DNA from 2 places in the Cryobacterium sp. TMT3-29-2 genome. Region 2 is predicted to be linked to the other one. Evidence: predicted binding sites of a transcription regulator. Region 2 holds the regulator's gene; the other holds the start of a gene.

Region 1 (4,208 bases), on a different contig from region 2:
TATCCGGGCCCAGGTGATCGACAAGGACCGCGACCCCCGGTGGTCGCCGGCCGGTCTCGGCGCGGTGACGGAGGCATCCGTCGCCGCGTTTTTCGCACCGCTCGGCGGGCAGGAGCTCGGGTTGGCCCAAACGAATTCGACGGAGATTTTGCCCGAAACAGCCTAGAAAACGCCGAAAAGGCGGTTGTGAACGAAAATCTCCGTCGAATTGGTTAGCTAGGCCGCGGCACCGGACGCCCCGATCGACCGGCCGGGTGGCACGGATTCCACCGACACGGCCGGCTGCTCCGGAACGGGCGGCGGGGTGGACGGCAGGGTGGGCGCGTTCCAGGCTTTGATGACGGCCCAGCCGACGGCGGCGATCGGCACCGAGATGATCGCGCCGACGATGCCGCCCAGGATCGTGCCGGCCGTCAGGGCCAGCAGGATCACGAGACCGTGCAGGCGCAGCGACTTGCCGAGCACCACCGGGGACAGGAAGTTGCCCTCGAGCTGGTTGACCGCGACCACGATCGCCACCACGATGATGGCGGTGGTCAGGTCGTTCGTGACCAGGGCCACCAATGCGGCCAGGATGCCGGCCGCCGTCGCCCCGACGATGGGGATGAACGCGCCCACGAAGACGATGACGGCGAGCGGCAGTGCCAGCGGCACCTGCAGGATCCACAGCCCGATTCCGATGAACAGGGCGTCGACGAACGCGACGATTGCCGTGCCCCGCACGTAGTTGCCGAACACGTCGACGCTGCTCAGGCCGATGCGCACGGCCCGTGCGTGGCGCTTGCCGGCGAGAGGCTGGATGAGGAAGCTCCAGATGTGGGGGCCGTCCTTGAGGAAGTAGAAGAGCACGACGAGGCCGAGCACCACGCCGGCCACGATCTCGGCCGCGACAGAGACCCCAGCCAAAGCTCCAGACCCGAACTGGCTGCTGGTCGCGAAGTCGATGACCGACTCGCGCACCGAATCGATCTGGGCGGAATCGATCGGCAGCGTACCGCTGGTGAGAAGCTCCTGCAGGGTGTCCAGGCCGTCGTTGGCCGAGGTGAACAGGGTGTCCCACTCACCACGGATGCCGAACACCACGAGGGTGACGATGCCGCCGAAGACCGCGACGCTCGAGATCAGGGTGATCGCCGCGGCGAGGGACTCGTTCGCACCGCGGGCCAGCAGGAATCTCATCACGGGGCGCAGCGCCGACGCCACGATCAGGGCGAGCAGGAGCGGGATGAAGACCAGCTTGAGCTGCGTGATCCCGTAGACGGCCACCACCAGCAGGGCGAGGACCAGCAGGGCCTGGCCGGAGCGGACGGCGGCCCGGCCGAGGTAGTCCGTCCAGGACGAAGTGGGCGTGGTCATGGGGATCTCCAAACGAGGCTAACGGCGACTGAGCCACCTAGCCTAGTCAGGCTGCCCGGCCGGACCGTCTGACCGGACTGCCACTGGCGCGTGTCGGCCGACTGACGTACACTCCCTACATCGAACATTTGTTCGATCCATCACCCGTCAACCTGCCTGCCAGAGGAGTACACACATGTTCGCACACCTCCACGTCGCAAGCGCCTACTCCACGCACTTCGGGGTCACCCTCCCCGAATCACTGGTCGAGCAGACGCAGGCTCAGGGTGGTTCCTTCCTGGCGCTCACCGACCGAGACGGTCTCTACGGCGCGGTCAAGCACGTGCGCGCCTGCGCGGCCGCGGGCATCCGGCCGGGGCTGGGCGCAGACCTCGCGGTGCACGACGACGACGGGCATCCGCTGGGCCGGGTCGTGGTGCTCGCCCACGGCGATCTGAACGGGCGCGGCTACGCGGCCCTCTGCCGCGCGGTCAGTTCCGCGCACAGCGGCGCCGCCCACGACGCCGGCCGGACCCCCAGCATCGCGCGCTCGCACCTCGCCGAGCTGGCCGGGCTCCGCTGCCTCACCGTGCTGCTCGGCCCCGCCTCCGATGTGGGCCAATCGGTCGAGCGCCGCGACACCGACGCGGCCGGCGCCTGCCTCACCGCGTGGCTGCGCGCCCTGCCGCCGCAGTCGGTGGTGGGTGAGATCGTGTGCCACCTGGCGGCGCCGGGCAGTCCCGGCAGCGTGACGCCGGCCACCCGCATGCTCGCCCTCTTCGAGCACGCCGCACTGCCCGCGGTGCTCACCAACGCCGTGCGCTACGGCACCCCCGACGAGGCCGTCACCGCCGACCTGGCCGACGCGGCCCGCACCCTGACGGCGCTGGCGAACCTGGAACAGCTGCAGACCAACGGGCAGGCCTGGCTGAAACCCGAGGGCGCCATGAGGCAGGTGGCGCGCATGGTCGTCGACGCCGGGCTGCACGACGACGGCGCCGTCGACCGGCTCTTCCGCGACACCGAGCAGCTCGCCGAGCGGTGCAGCCTCGACCCGGACACCGACATCGGCCTGGGCCGTCCACGAATGCCGGAGGCGCGCATCATCGGTGTCAGCGGCGACCCGCTCACCGAGCTGCACGCCCGGGCCAGGGCCGGCATCGACTCCCGGTATCCCGTCACGTCGCCGGCCGGCAGAAAGCTGGCGGAGGCGGCCCACGCCCGTCTCGTGCACGAGCTGAAGACGGTGGAGCACCTCGGCTTCGCCGGCTATTTCCTCACCGTCGCCCGGGTGGCGGACATCATCCGGGAGATGGGCATCCGAATCCAGGCACGCGGATCCGGGGTGGGCTCGGTACTCAACTACGCCCTGCACACCTCCTCCGTCGAACCCATCTCCAACGGGCTGCTCTGGGAGCGGTTCCTCTCCCCCGAGCGGCAGACCCTGCCCGACATCGACCTCGACGTCGAGTCGGCCAGAAGGCACGACATCTACCGCAAGCTCTTCGACACCTTCGGCAGCAATCGGGTGTCGCTGATGTCGATGACGAACGCCTACCGGGGCCGCGGGGCCGTGCGCGACGCCGGGCTGGCCCTCGGCATGAACCATGAGCAGGTCGCGGCCGTGGCCAAGCAGATCTGGCGCTTCAACGCGCGCGACTTCCGCCGCGCCCTGGCCGAGAAGCCCGAGCTCGAGCCACTGGCCGCCGAGGTACGCGCCTCCTCGCAGCTCGACCTGCTGGTCGACCTGACCATCAAGCTCGACCGGCTCCCCCGGCACATCTCGGTGCACCCCTGCGGCGTGATCCTCTCCGACGCCTCCCTGCTCGACCGCACCCCGGTGCAGGCGTCCGGCATGGGGCTGCCGATGTCCCAGTTCGACAAACACGACATGGACCCGATGGGCCTGATCAAGCTCGATATCCTCGGGGTGCGCATGCAGTCGGCCATGGCCCACGCCGTCGAGGAACACCACCGCCTGTCGGGCGAGACCATCGACCTGGACCGCATCCCGCTTGACGACCCGGCCACCTTCGAACTGATCCGCTCCACCCGCACCCTCGGCATCTTCCAGATCGAATCGCCGGGCCAGATGGAACTGGTCGGCAAGCTGCAGCCCAAGGTCTTCAACGACCTCACCGTGGAGATCTCCCTGTTCCGGCCCGGGCCCATGCAGAACAACATGCCCCTGAAATACCTGCAGGCCCGGCACGGGGAGGTGCTGCCCGACTACATCCATCCCCGGTTCGAGGCGTTCCTGCGGGAGACCGAGGGCGTGGTCATCTTCCACGAGCAGGTCATGCGCCTATTCGACGAACTCACCGGCTGCGGGCTCGGCCGAGCGGATGTCTTCCGCCGCCACCTCGGCAAACCGGAGCACCTCCCCCGGATCGAGGCGTACGTGCGGGAGCACGCCCGCGAGCGCGGGTTCACGCCCGCCGTGATCGACCGCACCTGGACGGTGCTCGCCGGGTTCGGCAGTTTCGGTTTCGCCAAGGCGCACGGGGCCGCGTTCGCCCTACCCACCTACCAGTCCGCCTGGCTGAAGACCCACCACCCCGCCGTGTTCCTGGCCGGACTCCTCACCCACGCCCCTGGCATGTGGCCGAAGGACCTGATCGTGGCCGAGGCGCGGCTGCTCGGCGTGCCGGTACTGGGCCTGGACGTGCAATACAGCGCCCTCGACTACCGGGTGGAGCAGATCGACAGCGGCCGGCGCGGGATCCGTCTGGCCCTGCCGGAACTCTCCGGCTGCACGGCCGCCGAACGCGCCCGCATCGTGCGCCACCAGCCGTTCACCTCGCTGCAGGATTTCCGCGACCGGGTGCGCCCGCGGCGCAGCACCTTCGAGGCGCTCGCCCGGGTCGGGGCGC
Region 2 (4,208 bases):
ACAGCGACCTGAAGAGTTGGCTGGCCTTCGCCGACCAGAAGGTCGCGCAGGTGGCCACGCTCGCCCGCGGGCTCGCCCAGGGGCGGGCCGCCATCGAGGCCGACCTTGTTGCGGCCACCGCGGCCCGCGACGCGCGTCGGGTGGCTCCCGGCGTGCAGGACGGCGCCGTGCGGGAGCGCGCCGATGCGCTCACCCCGGCCGATTTCACCCGCGGCGACTACGAGGTCCGGGTCGCGACCCAGGAGGCTGCCCTCGGGCTGCCGTTCCTGCCGACGACAACGATCGGATCCTTCCCGCAGACCGGGGACATCCGTCGGGCCAGGGCGCAGCTGCTCAGGGGGTCGCTGAGCGCCACGGACTACCGGGACCTGATGCTTGCCGAGATCGGTCGCGTCGTCGGGCTGCAGGAGGACATCGGCCTCGACGTGATCGTGCACGGCGAACCGGAACGCAACGACATGGTGCAGTACTTCGCCGAGAACCTCGACGGGTTCGCGGTCACCGAGAACGGCTGGGTGCAGTCCTACGGCAGCCGGTGCGTGCGACCGTCGATTCTCTGGGGTGACGTGTCCCGGCCGCGACCGATCACGGTCGAGTGGTCGGCGTACACGCAGGGGCTGACGCCCAAGCCCGTCAAGGGGATGCTCACCGGCCCGGTCACGATCCTCGCCTGGTCGTTCGTGCGCGACGACCAGCCGCTCGGCGACACGGCCCGGCAGGTGGCCCTGGCGCTCCGCGACGAGATCGCCGACCTCGAGACGGCGGGCATCCAGATCGTCCAGGTGGACGAGCCCGCGCTGCGGGAGCTTCTGCCGCTGAAGCAGAAGGACCAGGCGGACTATCTCGACTGGTCGGTGGGATCCTTCCGCCTGGCGACGGCCGGTGCGGCCGACGCCACTCAGATCCACACTCATCTCTGCTACTCGGAGTTCGGGGTGGTCATCGACGCGATCCGCAACCTGGACGCCGATGTGACCAGTATCGAGGCGGCACGCTCCCGCATGGAGGTCGTGGGCGACATCCAGTCCCACGGCTTCGACCACGGCATCGGCCCCGGCGTGTGGGACATCCATTCGCCGCGTGTGCCGAGCGTGGCCGAGCTCACCGACCTGCTCGAGCGGGCCGTGGCGGCCATCCCGGCCGACCAGCTCTGGGTGAACCCGGACTGCGGCCTCAAGACCCGCGGCTACGCCGAGACCGTCGAGTCCCTGCACAACATGATCGCTGCCACCCGCATTGTCCGCGCCCGGCTGCAGGCCCCCGTCCCCGCCTAACCCGCTGCTCCACCCCGCCCTCAGGCCGGGCACGACCCCGAAACGGCTTTCGTGCCCGGCCCGAGGACCCTATGGCGACCCAACAAATCAAAGACTCCACGACGCTTGTCGAGCCTGCCGAGACCAGGAGGCAAGGGGAGCTGAGGTGTTGAAGTACTCCGACCCTAAACCGATCGCAGAACCGCCACAACCTTCCCCAGGATCTCGGCGTGGTCGCCGACGATCGGCTCGAAATTCGTGTTGCGGGGGAGCAGCCAGGTGTGGCCGTCGCGCTGGCGGAACACCTTGACGGTCGCCTCGTTGTCGAGCATTGCTGCGACGATTTCACCGTTCTCAGCGGTTTTCTGCTGCCGAACGACGACCCAGTCGCCGTCCATGATGGCGGCGTCGATCATGGATTCGCCGGACACCTTGAGCATGAACAGGTCGCCCTTGCCCACAAGCTGGCGGGGGAGCGGGAAGATCTCATCGATCTGCTGTTCGGCGGTGATCGGGATGCCGGCGGCGATGCGGCCGACGAGCGGGACCATGGCGGCATCGCCCACCTGCACGCCGGTGTGAAAACTCTCCGCGGTGCCGGAGGTCGTGTCCTCGGGCGACTGCGGAATCTCGATGAGCACTTCAAGGGCGCGGGGACGATTCGGGTCACGGCGCAGGTAGCCGCTCAGTTCCAGCTGATTGAGCTGGTGGGTGACGCTCGACAGGGACGACAGGCCGACGGCGTCGCCGATCTCGCGCATGCTCGGCGGATAGCCGCGCTGGCTGACCGAGCGCTGGATGACATCAAGGATTGCAAGCTGCTTCTCGCTCAGACTCTTGCGCCGTCTGGTGCCGCCCTTGTCGCGGGGACCGCTGGTGTTCTGCGCCACGTTCGTCGCTCCTCGTTTCGATGGATGCGCTGGCGGCAGGCAGCGAGTGCCGCCGATTCACGCGAATGTCGGGGGTGCCTGATTGAGTTTCAACCAACAATCGAAACTGTATCCGCGTCTTGCTCATAAAACAAACATGTATTCGAGTGGGTCGGAAGAAACTTTTCAGAAACAACCGAAAAGGACTTGATTGTTCGAATAATCGAATATACATTCGGAACATAAGTTCGTATCCGGCCCTCCCGGCCGAGAGCCGGATACGTCTTCACACAGGAGGTAGGAAATGAGCACTGCACTTGAATTGAGCGCCCCCATCGCGACCGGTCGCACCCGGCTCCGACTCACCCGGCGCGGTCGCGTCGTCTTCACGTCGCTGGCAGCCGCTCCATTCGTGGCCCTGGCTCTGATCGTCGCCCTCAACGGCGGCATCGCCGCCGCGGAGAACACGACCGTCGGTCGGGTGGCCACGGCCTTCGACTACGTCACCATCCAGTCGGGGCAGTCGCTCTGGCAACTGGCGGAGAAGGTCGCGCCCACGTCTGACCCGCGCGAGGTGATTGCCGAGATCGTGAGCCTGAACCAGTTGCCGTCCGACAGTGTGGAGCCCGGTCAGCGGTTGGCGCTGCCGAACGACCTCTAGACCCGCTCCGGCAACGCGCCCCGGTAGCATGGGGGGAGTGACCAGTCTCAACGATCTGCCTCTCCGCGATAATCTGCGCGGACTTACCCCCTACGGCGCTCCCCAGCTGCACGTTCCGGTGGCTCTCAACGTGAACGAGAACACCCACGGCATCCCGGCGGAGGTGGCGGAAGACATTGTGGCGGCCCTGGCCGTGGCGGTCACGACCGTGAACCGGTATCCCGATCGGGAGTTCACCGAACTGCGCGACGCCCTCTCGCGGTACCTCGGGCACGGCCTCACCCGCAAGAACATCTGGGCGGCCAACGGCTCGAACGAGGTTCTCCAGCAGGTGCTGCAGGCCTTCGGCGGCCCCGGACGGTCCGTGCTCGGCTTCGCGCCGACCTACTCCATGTATTCGCTGCTCGCCTCCGGCACCGGCACGCGCTGGATTGCGGGCGGTCGCGACGCCGAGTTCGAACTCTCCCCGGCCACGGCGGTCGAATGGGTCGACCGGGTGGCCCCTGACCTCGTCTTCCTCTGCTCGCCGAACAATCCCACCGGAACGCCGCTGTCCCTGGAAACGATTGCGGCCGTCTATGACGCCACCGACGGCATCGTCGTCGTCGATGAGGCGTACGCCGAGTTCGGTCCGGGCGACGAGCCGAGCGCCCTCACCCTGCTGCCTGGTCGGGAACGCCTGCTGGTGTCCCGCACCATGAGCAAGGCGTTCGCGTTCGCCGGTGCCCGCGTCGGCTACCTGGCGGCCGACCCGGCCGTGACGGATGCGCTCCGACTGGTGCGCCTGCCCTATCACCTGTCAGCGTTCACCCAGGCAGCCGCGGTGGCCGCGCTCGCCCACACTCCCGCCATGCTCGCCATGGTCGACGACATCCGCTCCCAGCGGGACCGTCTGGTGAGCGAGCTTGCCCGCCTCGGCTACACGCCCCGGCGCAGCGCGAGCAACTTCGTGCTGTTCGGCGGGGTCGAGGACCCCCGAACCACCTTCGAGGCCCTGATGGCGGAAGGCATCCTCGTTCGCGACGTCGGTATCCCGGGCCACCTGCGGGTCAGCGCGGGCACCGAAGCCGAGACCACGGCATTCCTCGTCGCCCTCGAGGCACTGGGGCGACCGTGAACGGCCGGGGCAATAAACTAGCCGCATGAGCTTCTCTTCAGCGACCACCTCGTCCCGTTTCGCCCACCTGCAGCGTGAGACGAGCGAGTCCAGCATCGACCTGTCGCTCAACCTCGACGGCACCGGTGAGTCCGACATCCAGACGTCGGTGCCGTTCTATGACCACCTGCTCACCGCGTTCGCGAAGCACTCGCTCACCGACCTCACCGTGCGCGCCCGCGGCGACATCGAGATCGACGTGCACCACACTGTCGAGGACGTCGGCATCCTGCTCGGCCAGGCGATCAAGCAGGCCCTCGGGGACAAGT

The links. Region 2 encodes LexA, which represses DNA repair genes until DNA is damaged. Its sites were predicted from a motif close to TCGAACANNTGTTCGA; they were not measured.
Region 1: the regulator LexA is predicted to act here: its motif matches at 1,477-1,492, upstream of E3O67_RS04415 (DNA polymerase III subunit alpha).

Annotation. Positions count from the first base shown of each region.
Region 1 is NZ_SOGK01000031.1:48,388-52,595, forward strand. It holds gene E3O67_RS04405 (enoyl-CoA hydratase/isomerase family protein) at 1-166, shown strand, start outside; gene E3O67_RS04410 (AI-2E family transporter) at 217-1,356, opposite strand; gene E3O67_RS04415 (DNA polymerase III subunit alpha) at 1,532-4,208, shown strand, end outside.
Region 2 is NZ_SOGK01000010.1:134,062-138,269, forward strand. It holds gene metE (5-methyltetrahydropteroyltriglutamate--homocysteine S-methyltransferase) at 1-1,274, shown strand, start outside; gene lexA (transcriptional repressor LexA) at 1,439-2,143, opposite strand; gene E3O67_RS01280 (LysM peptidoglycan-binding domain-containing protein) at 2,427-2,783, shown strand; gene E3O67_RS01285 (histidinol-phosphate transaminase) at 2,821-3,900, shown strand; gene hisB (imidazoleglycerol-phosphate dehydratase HisB) at 3,926-4,208, shown strand, end outside.